DNA from 3 places in the Ruania suaedae genome. Region 3 is predicted to be linked to each of the others. Evidence: riboswitches for the same ligand, from Rfam matches in the RefSeq annotation. Region 3 holds a riboswitch; each other region holds the start of a gene.
What was found. A riboswitch is a leader RNA that binds a small molecule or an ion and turns the genes downstream of it on or off. The one in region 3 is predicted to bind S-adenosylmethionine.
Positions count from the first base shown of each region.

Region 1: linked by a shared signal. The riboswitch ahead of LQF12_RS03625 (DUF1737 domain-containing protein) and the one ahead of LQF12_RS10530 (LLM class oxidoreductase) in region 3 are both predicted to bind S-adenosylmethionine.
Region 2: linked by a shared signal. The riboswitch ahead of LQF12_RS01265 (methylenetetrahydrofolate reductase) and the one ahead of LQF12_RS10530 (LLM class oxidoreductase) in region 3 are both predicted to bind S-adenosylmethionine.

Region 1 is NZ_CP088018.1:795,031-798,296, reverse strand. It holds gene LQF12_RS03635 (O-succinylhomoserine sulfhydrylase) at 1-1,054, opposite strand, end outside; gene LQF12_RS03630 (rhodanese-like domain-containing protein) at 1,068-1,487, opposite strand; gene LQF12_RS03625 (DUF1737 domain-containing protein) at 1,484-1,750, opposite strand; SAM riboswitch class I at 1,756-1,840, opposite strand; gene LQF12_RS03620 (hypothetical protein) at 1,955-3,266, shown strand, end outside.
Region 2 is NZ_CP088018.1:290,570-293,835, forward strand. It holds gene LQF12_RS01255 (L-rhamnose mutarotase) at 33-362, shown strand; gene LQF12_RS01260 (enoyl-CoA hydratase/isomerase family protein) at 369-1,427, opposite strand; SAM riboswitch class I at 1,576-1,678, shown strand; gene LQF12_RS01265 (methylenetetrahydrofolate reductase) at 1,724-2,638, shown strand; gene metE (5-methyltetrahydropteroyltriglutamate--homocysteine S-methyltransferase) at 2,738-3,266, shown strand, end outside.
Region 3 is NZ_CP088018.1:2,293,803-2,297,068, forward strand. It holds gene LQF12_RS10525 (MFS transporter) at 1-694, opposite strand, end outside; gene LQF12_RS10530 (LLM class oxidoreductase) at 905-1,885, opposite strand; SAM riboswitch class IV at 2,160-2,290, opposite strand; gene LQF12_RS10535 (CHAT domain-containing protein) at 2,354-3,266, opposite strand, start outside.

The DNA of each region.
Region 1 (3,266 bases), 1.5 Mb from region 3:
CGAGGTTGTTGGAGATGTCCACCAGCTGCAGGGCGTCGAGGAAAGCGAACGTGCGCTCCTTGATCTGCTCCTGCTCGCCATCGACGTCCAGGTCGATCGTCACCACCGTGCCTCCGCCGCTCATCTGGGCTCTCGCCAGCTCGGCCTGCGGATGGGAGTCCAGGAAGGGGTAGCGCACCGCACGCACCCCCGGCTGGGACTCCAGCCATCCCGCGATCTCCAGCGCCGCGGCGGTCTGCGCCCGCACCCGTACGGCAAGCGTCTCCAGTCCCTTGAGCAGCACCCAGGCGTTGAACGGGCTCAGGCTCGGACCGGTGTTGCGGATCATCTGCTTGACGGGCCCCTCGATGTAGTCCCGGCTGCCGAGGATGGCCCCGCCCAGCACCCGGCCCTGGCCGTCGATGTGCTTGGTGGCCGAGTACACCACCACGTCCACGCCCAGCTCGTGCGGGCGCTGCAGGATCGGGGTGGCGAAGACGTTGTCGAGGATCACGGTGGCCCCCGCCCGATGGGCCAGCTCGCACACCGCCTGCACGTCCACGATGTCCTGCATCGGGTTCGAGGGCGTCTCGAACAGCACCACGTCGGCCGGGGTGGCCAGCGCCGCCTCCCACTCCTCGATCCGGTGGGCGTTCACGTAGTCCACCTGCACGCCCCACCGGCCGAGGATGTCGTCGAGGACCACGAAGGTGGAGCCGAACAACGCATTCCCAGCCACGATCCGGCTGCCCGAGGAGACCAGGGCGGCCAGGGAGGTGAACACGGCGGACATACCGGTCGCCGTCGAGAAGCAGGCCTCGGACCCCTCGAGCAGGCGCAACCGTTCCTCGAAGGCGGCCACGGTCGGATTGCCATAGCGGGAGTAGATGAACCGGTCGGCCTCGCCCGCGAACGCGGCTTCGGCGTCGGCGGCGTGGTCGTAGACGTACCCCTGGGTGAGGAACAGCGGCTCGGAGGTCTCACGGAACTCGGTCCGTTGCTGCCCGCCGCGCACGGCGAGGGTGGCCGGCCCGAGCCCCTCGGGCAGACTGGCGTGCGGGCGCGGATCACTCACGACGGCGCCCGGTTCAGCTCTGCGTCCAGGGCAGGCCGTCCGCCCGCCACCCGACCCAGCCACGGTGGCCCTCGGTGTCGGTGGGCCCCTCGAAACCGTCGCTGACGTTGTACGCCGGGCCGAACCCGGCGGCCGTGGCCGCCTCCGCGGCGGCGATGGAGCGCTGTCCGCTGCGGCAGATGAACACCAGCGGCTTGCCGTCCCCGGCCGCGTACCCGGCACGGCTCAGCTGGTCCAGGAACGCGGGGTTGCGCGAGCCGTTCGGGAAGGTGTTCCACTCGATCAGCAGCGTCGGCCGGTCGATCTCGTCCGTGCGCGGCACACCGACGAAGGACCACTCGGCCTGCGTGCGGACGTCCACGAGCGCGGCGTCGGGGTGCTCGGCCAGGAGCGCCCATGCGTCCTTGGGGTTCAGGTCACCTGCATAGCTCATACGGGCCGCACCTCCGCGTTCGGTCGTTCGTCGTTGGTGGGCCACCGCACCGCCTGTGCGGCGATGACCCTGCTGCCGTCGAAGGTCACCGACGGCGACCCGTACAGTTCGTAGCCCTCCTCGAGGGCATCGCTGACGCGCTCGCAGAAGGCCGCGTCGTCAGGACCGGTGAGCAACCGGTACCGGTGGCCAGGAGGTCCGGCGGGGCCGCCCCGGCCATGTGTGCCCGGACCGTTCGGGTGCCCGGTCGTGTGCTCGGTCATGCGCTCCTCCATCGGTTCTGGCGGTAGCACCTTCGGGCGAGGTTGCTGCAGCGTCATCGAGCCAGATCTCTCGGCTGCTCTGGATGGTCCCCTGCATCGTAGGTCGGCGATCGCCGGGCTGTCATGTCACTGTCCGCGCCCGCCCACGGATCGGACAGTAGGCTGCGTGGTAGGTGCAACACGGTCGGCCGTCAGGACACGATCGTGATGAACCCGGAAAGTGGGGGCAAGATGCGCGACCGCAAGCGTCTCGGAGCCACGATGGCGATCCTGACGACCGCTGGTCTGACCGCGTGCGGGGCGATCCAACCCGAGACACCGGGCGCACCACCTCCCGACGACAGCATCGTCGCCTGCGAGGACGTCACACCGCTGCGCGCTCCCGATGAGAACTACCGGGACGATCCGGTGTACGTGGGCAACGACCAGCCCGTGGAGGAGGTCCGTGCGTGGGCGCAGGACCTGCCGGGCTATGCCGGGATCTGGATCGACCGCGAGCACAACGGCTGGGTGTCGGTGGCGTTCACCCAGGATGTCGCCGAGCGCCGCACCGAGGTCGCCGATGAGTTCAGCGACGAGGGGGTGGCGGTGGTCGAGGCCCTGCACACCGAGGAGCAGCTGGCCGACCTCGCCGAGCGGGTGCGCACCGAGGGACCCGAGGGCGCGGTGAGCAGTCTCGCACCGGAACCTCAGCTGGGCGTGGTCGCCGTCGAACTCAGCGTCCTGTCGGAGGAGAACCTGCAGGCGATGGAGGAGTTCGTCGACGAACCGCTGTGCGTCTCGGGGCCGGAGCCCGAGGAGGTGGTCGAGCCCGGTGAGCAGCCCACCGAGGGGGAGCAGTGGCGGCTGCTCGGAGAGGAGCAGACCGGGGAGGTCTATCGCACCGGGGTGGCCACGACCGAGTCGCAGTACGCCGACCTGTGGGAGCAAGCCGGGATGAGCGGCGAGGTGCCGGCGTTGGACCTGGAGAGCGAGATCGCCGTCTGGTTCGGTGCCGTGTACGGCTCCAGCTGCCCGATCCGGCTCGACGACGTGGTGGCGACCGGCCGGGTGCTGCACGCCGAGATCGTCGTGCCCGGCTCACCGGGAGCCTGCACCGAGGACGCGAACCCGCACGCCTTCGTCGTGGCCGTCCAGCGTGAGGCCCTTCCCGAGGGCCCGTTCCACGTCCAGCTCAGCGCCGAGGACCCGCCCGCCGGGGTGCCGGAGGAGCGCACCGTCGTCTCGGCCGACCTGTCCACGCCGGGCAGCACCGCCACGGCGGATCAGATCGGCACCGACCCCGACCTGATCGATGCCGCGGACGAGCAGGCGCCGGCGCGCAGCGGCGACACGATCGAACCGGGCCGCGTCTGGCCCTACCGGCTGGTGGTGAACGAGGCGTGCGACATCCGGCGCCTCGGCCGCCTCAACGACGTCGACTGGGTCACCGACGATCCCACCCTGCCCGCGGCGTGGGCGCCGTTGGTCACCGGCGGCGAGGTCGAGGTGGAGGTGATCCTGACGGAGCGGACCG
Region 2 (3,266 bases), 1.6 Mb from region 3:
GCGCTGGTTCCGGAAACGATACGTTGGCTCACATGCAGATCGCTCTCCACTCCCGCATCAAGCCCGGCCACGAAGAAGCCTACGAGCGTGACCACCAGGCCATCCCCGAGGGGATGGTCGAGGAGTTCGCGCGCCTGGGCGTGCACGACTGGAAGATCTGGCGCAGTGGCCGGGATCTCTTCCACCTCGTCGAGTGCGACGACTTCGAGGCGGCCATGCGCGAGCTGGAGCACAGTGAGCCGAACGCGCGCTGGCAGGAGTTCATCAACACCCATCTGGACGGCTTCGCCAGCTTCGGCGAAGGGCCGACGGCCACCAGCGTGCCGCTGGTGTGGACGTTGCAGGACCAGCGGCGGTCCTGACGCCACTCAGAACAGCGCGAGCACCTCGGCCGGGTCGACCTCCTCGAGCGAGGCGTGCCGCCAGCGCGGCTCCTGCCCCCGTTCGATGAGGACTGCCCGCACTCCCTCGATGAAGTCACCGGCCCCGGCGCCCCGCATCAACCCCGTGCCCAACCGCAGGTCCTGGTCGAGCACGTCGGCCACGGTCGGCATCCGGGCGGCACGGCGGATGGCCTCGAGGGTGAGCGCCACCGAGAACGGGCAGCGCGAGGACAACATCGATGCCGCCTCCTGTGCCTCCGGCTCCGGGCGATCACGCAGGCGGGAGGCCACCGCGACCGGGTCGTCGCCGCTGAAGCAGTCGTCGATCCACGCGCGGTGACCGACCGAGCCGCCCGGACGGCGGGCCGGCTCGAAGCCCTCCACCGGCTCCAGGGGCGCGCCCCCGGCCCATCGCGCGCACAGCCGTTCCCAGGCCTCGGCCTCGATGAGCTCATCAGCGAGCCCGGCGGCGATCGCTTCCTGCCCGCCGGCTCGCGCCCCGGTGAGGGCGAGGTAGGTGCCCAGCTCACCCGGAGCCCGGGAGAGCTCGAACAGCGCACCCACGTCCGGGAAGAAGCCGATCGCCGTCTCCGGCATCGCGACGGTCGTGCGAGAGGTCACCAGCCGTAGCGAAGCGTGCCCGGCAAGCCCGATTCCGCCTCCCATGACCACCCCGTCCATGAAGGCGGCGACAGGGATCCGGGCCTGCGCGATCAGCCGGTCGAGGGCGTACTCGGCCTCCCAGAACTGCACCGCGCGATCGACGTCGCCGGCCAGCAGCCAGTCCCGGATCGCGCGCACATCACCGCCCGCGCACAGGCCCCGGTCACCGGCGCCGTCCAGGGCGAGCGCCTGGACCGACCCGTCGTCGGCCCACGCATGCACCTGGTCACTCACCGCGGTGACCATTTCCGTGGTGAGGGCGTTGATGGTCTCGGGCCGGTTCAGCCGGATCCGCCCGAGCGCGCCGTGCCGGGCGACCAGCACGTGCTCGCCGGCGCGAGTCCAGGGGAAGGCGTCGGGGTCGGTGATCGGGTCCGGCACGGGTGCCTCCTACGTGATCAGTCGGGCGGGCCTGCCCTCCTTCCGAGTGTGGCCCCCCGACCCGGTGCGCGCACGGCGTCGCTCCACCGCCGGTCTCATCCAGTGATACGAGCTGGAGGCAGGACATGAGACAGGTAGCATCGGAAACTCACCATCCAGAGCGGCCGAGAGTCCTGGCTCGACGACGCCGCAGCAACCCCTCAACGGAAGCCTCCCGCGGGGAAGGGTGCTACAGCCAGGTCCGATGGAGTTCTGATGCAGGCACAGGTCCACCCACCCGACGGCGGGGGTCCCCCATGACCACCGCCACCCTCTACCGCACCCCCCGGCCGGGGCCGTGCATCTCGTTCGAGCTCTACCCGCCCCGCACGCCGCGAGGCGAGGAGACGATCGGGCGCACCATCGGTGCACTGGCCGATCTCGCCCCCGACTACTTCTCGATCACCTATGGCGCCTCCGGCTCCACGCGTGCCACCTCCCGGGAGCTGATCTGCCGGGTCCGGGACGAGACCCGCATCACGCCACTGGCCCACCTCACCTGCGTCGGAGCCAGCGCCGAGGATCTCGACGGCTACGTCGCCACCCTGCTGCAGGCGGGCGTGCGCGACTTCCTCGCGCTCCGCGGCGATGCGCCGGCCGGCGAACCGGACTGGCGTCCCCACCCTGAGGGTCTCACCCGTGCCAGTGAGCTCGTGGCGCTGCTGCGGCAGACCGCCCGCGACCACCTCGGCGAGGAGGGGGACGCCGTCAGCATCAGCGTGGCCACCTATCCCGGCGGCGCCTACGACGCCCAAGGGCGGCCCCGCATCGAGGACGACGACGTCGCCGCCCTCCTGGAGAAGCAGGCCGCGGGAGCGGACTTCGCCATCACCCAGCTCTTCTACGACGCCGGCCACTACGCCGAGCTCGTCCGTGCCGCGCGCGCGGCGGGCGTGCGCATCCCGATCGTGCCGGGCCTGATCCCGCTGACCGACCCGCGCCGGCTGCGCCGGATGGTCGAGCTCACCGGCGTGCCGGTGCCGCCCGCGCTGCTCGAGGAGCTCGACAGTGCGCCGGACAAGGAGGAGGCGTACCGGCGCGGACTCGCCGCCAGCGTCCGGCTCGTGCACGAGGTGCTCGAGACCGGTGCGCCCGGGATCCACTTCTACACGTTCAACTCCTCGCGCGCCGTGCTGGACCTGCTGCGCGAGTCCGGCCTGCGGCCCACCTGACCCGGCCCGCCGACGTCCACTGACTCCCACTCACACTGCACCGCCCCCTCGTACTCCCACCCCGGCAGGGGACGACCACCCGATCCACCGGAGGACTCGATGACTCAGCACACCCACGACGCCCAGCCCTTCCCCGCCACCACCGTGCTCGGCTACCCCCGCATCGGCCCGCGCCGCGAGCTCAAGCGCGCGCTGGAGTCCTTCTGGTCCGGTGCCACCACCGAGCCCGACCTCGCCGGGGCGGGCTCCGCCCTGCGCCGCCGCACCCGCGAGCACCTGAGTGGCCTCGGCCTCGACCCGCACGCGGCGGCCATCCCCTCCGACTTCAGCTACTACGACCAGGTGCTCAGCACGGCCGTGGCCGTGGGTGCCGTCCCGGAGCGGTTCGGCATCGACGCCGAGGGGCCGGTCGGCCTGGCCGACTACTCCCGCCTGGCTCGCGGCGACGCCGGGACCGCCCCGCTGGAGCTGACCAAGTGGTTCGACACCAACTACCACTACCTCGTGCCCGAGATCGGCGCGCAGACGCCGCTGCGTCACATCCCGGGTTCGGCTCCGGTGGCCGAGTTCCTGGAGGCCAAGGAGCAGGGCACGCTGACCCGGCCCGTCCTCGTCGGGCCGGTGACCT
Region 3 (3,266 bases):
TGGTCAGCTGGGCGAGTACGAGCACCACGAGCACGGCCGGCAGCGGCTCCCGGCTCACCGTGGCATCGCGCCGGGGCACAACGGCGGCCGTGGGGTGCACGGCGAACCAGGTGCCGAACAGTCCCAGCAGCACACCGGCGGCGATCAGAGCGGCCGACGGGTTGAGCATCGCCGCCACCAGGCCGACCACCGCCGGGCCGAGCACGAAGCTCGCCTCGTCGGCCGCCCCCTCGTAGGAGAACGCGGCATCGACCAGCGGTTGCTCGGACCGGCCGGACCGGCGCGCGATCGGGCGCCAGCGCACCCGGGCCAGGGTGCCCACCTGCGGCAGGAATGCCCCGCTCGCCCCGGCGATGAGCACCAGCGGCCACCAGGGGTCGCCGGAGGTGTAGGAGGAGGCGGCCAGCACGAGCCAGACCAGCCCGGCGGTCCCGACCAGCGACTGCACCAGCAGGACCGGCCGCTGCCCGATCCGGTCGGTCAGCGCCCCCGCGACCGGGGAGGCGACGGCGTTGACCACCGCGGTCGCGCCCGCGGCCGCGCCGCCGGCGCCGTAGGAGCCGGTGGCGGCCGAGACCAGCAGCAGCGCGCCGATCTGGGACATCGCCACCGGCAGCCGGGCGAGGAATGCCACGAGGATGTAGACCACGCCGGTCAGCGAGAAGAGGTTCCGGTAGGAACGCAGGGGGGACATTCACGGCTCCAGGGTGCGCGGACGCGCGCACCACCCCACCGCTGGTGCGCAGAAGCCCTGATCGCAGTCGCGAGTTTACCTCCGCGACACGCCGGGTCGCCAGCGCTGGTGACGCAGCCGACACGGATGCGCCGGTCTGCAGCACCATCGCGCCGCAGACCGGCGCATCCGTGTCGACCCGGTCAGACGAGCCGGGTCAGACGGGCCGGGTCAGGCGGTGACCCGAGCGCGCGCGGCGCTCACGCGGCGGCGTCCGGCGGCAGCGGTCTCCACCGCCGCCGCGCGCGGGCCCCGCAGTCCGCGTGCCTGCAGCAGCGGCACCACGTCCTGCACCAGGGCGACGACGTCGGTGGGCACCGAGGCGGGGATGACGGTGAACCCGTCGGCCGCACCGGCGTGGACCCACTGCGCCCACAGGTCGGCCAGGTCGGTGGCGGTCCCGATCGAGCGCAGCGGCACCGGGCGCGGCTGCTCCTCGAGCGAGGTGAGGAGGTCCCAGCGGGCGCGCGCGCTGGGCGCATCCGCCGAGATCAGGGTGTGCACATCCACCAGTACCTGCACGTCATCGGCGTCGCGGCCCCACTCCACCGCCGCCTCCCGGATGGCGGTACGTGCTGCACGGGCCTCCTCCAGCGTGGCCACGCTCAGGCGGGCGACGTCGGCACGGGCGGCGGCGAGCTCGCCGTCGACCGAGGTGCGCACGGGGACGACCACCTGCGGGCGGGCCGCCACGGCGGACCCCCGCTGCGCCGTCGGCCATCCGGTGATGACGGACTCGACGGCCCGCAGGCTCCGGGCGCCGGAGGCGGCCACCTCGAGCTGCCAGCCGGCCCGGCCGGCGGAGGCGCGGTGCACGCTGGCCACGGCGCCGGCGACGTGCTCGGGTCGGTGGCTGCCGAGCGGGACGGTGGCGACCAGGGTCGCGCGGGAGGTGTGGCGGGACAGCCGGGAGGCGGCCACGGCACCGTCGAGCCAGTCGTCGCGGCGGCGCACACCGGCGTGGTGGAAGGTCTCGTCCAGGGTGAGCAGGTCGACGCCGCCCTTGTCGGCCAGCGAGGCCAGGCCGGCGAGGCGGCCCATGATGAAGGACTCGGCGTCGGAGTCCTCGGCACGGCGCCACTCACGGGGTGCGCCGGCGCCGGACAGGTCGAGGGAGATCAGCGAGGTGGGCAGGGTGGCCGTAGCAGGCATGAGAGTGTCCTTGTTCTGCGAGAGCGGGGAGCTCGATCGCCGGTGCACGCCGGCGTTGTCACGCCACCGGCAGGTGTGCAGCCGCGAACCGAGGGTGGTTCCGAAGGGGCCAGGCGCCCGAGGGACCGGTCGAGGTTCGGCTCAGGCCGACATGGAACAGCGACACATCATGCAGGCGGCGAAGCGCAGTGCGGGCCGTGCGGGCCGTGTGAACACTGGGGTCCGGTCCTGGATCATCTGTTGCTGTGTCCTTCTCTCGTCCACCGCGCTCGCGGTGTTGCGCTTGCCCTGCACCAGGTGGCCAGGGCCAGGTCGTCACCCGGGGCACCCCACCGCAAGTGGAGGGTTGCCGGTCAGCCGGCCGGGGCCGTGGCACTGCGTCCACGTGTGCTGACACTCAAGACCTTGGTCTGCACTGTACGAGCGAATTGGATGACGTGTCAACCAATCACGATCGGTGCGCCGCGCTCAGCCGGCTCCGTAGCACTGGACCGCACAGTCGAGGGCGTCCGTGCCGAACGCGAGCGCGGCCGCCGCGGCGGGCGTCCGCCCGACTGCGAGCGCCGCGTGCAGGGCGCCGAACCGTTCCAGCGCGGCGTCCTCGCAGATGTCCGCCGGCGCCGCCACCACCGTCCGGGCGCCCGCGTGCAGCCAGGCCCGGGCCATCCCGAGCGAACCCCCGGCGGCGCCGCAGGCCGAGAGCACGACCACCGGGGGCACCCGCGGGTAGAGCTCGACATCGTGACCGAACAGGTCGCCATCGGTCAGGGTGAGGGAGGCGAAGAGCGGGTGCGCCTCCCGGTCCTGACCGTGGGCGCTCACGTGCAGCAGGTCCACGTCGGCGGCGAGGATCTCGGCGTCGTGGCAGTCCTCCCCCTCCCGCACGGGGCGGGTGTGCCATCGCCGGCGCACCAGGTCCGCCTCCGCGCTCCCGGTGCGGGTCCCGGGCCCGACGACCACCCCGACACCGTGGATCGGCCGGGGCGCGGCCTGGCGCAGCCACGCGCTCGCCGAGGTCGGCACGGTCACCGGCACACCGGCGGTGCTCGGCAGCTGCCCCCACGGCATCCGGGCCATCACCGCCGGTGCGGTGATCGTCAGCGCGCCGGCGCCGTGCAACGCCGGAGCGAGGAGCCGGTCCAGGCCTTCGATCCGCTCCCGGAGCGCAGCACGGACCACCGGTGCGCGCAGCTGGGCCGCCATCGTCAGGTCCGCACCGAGACCGCCGAGAAGGCGATCCATCTCGCCCCAGGCACCGAGATCGAGGATGTCCTCGCGGTCACCGAGGGTGAGGGCGATCAGCCGGCCCTCGATCTCCATCAGGCTCACGTAGCGCCCTGGCCCCGCCGCCTGCCGTACCTCCGCCACCGTCACAGTGCTG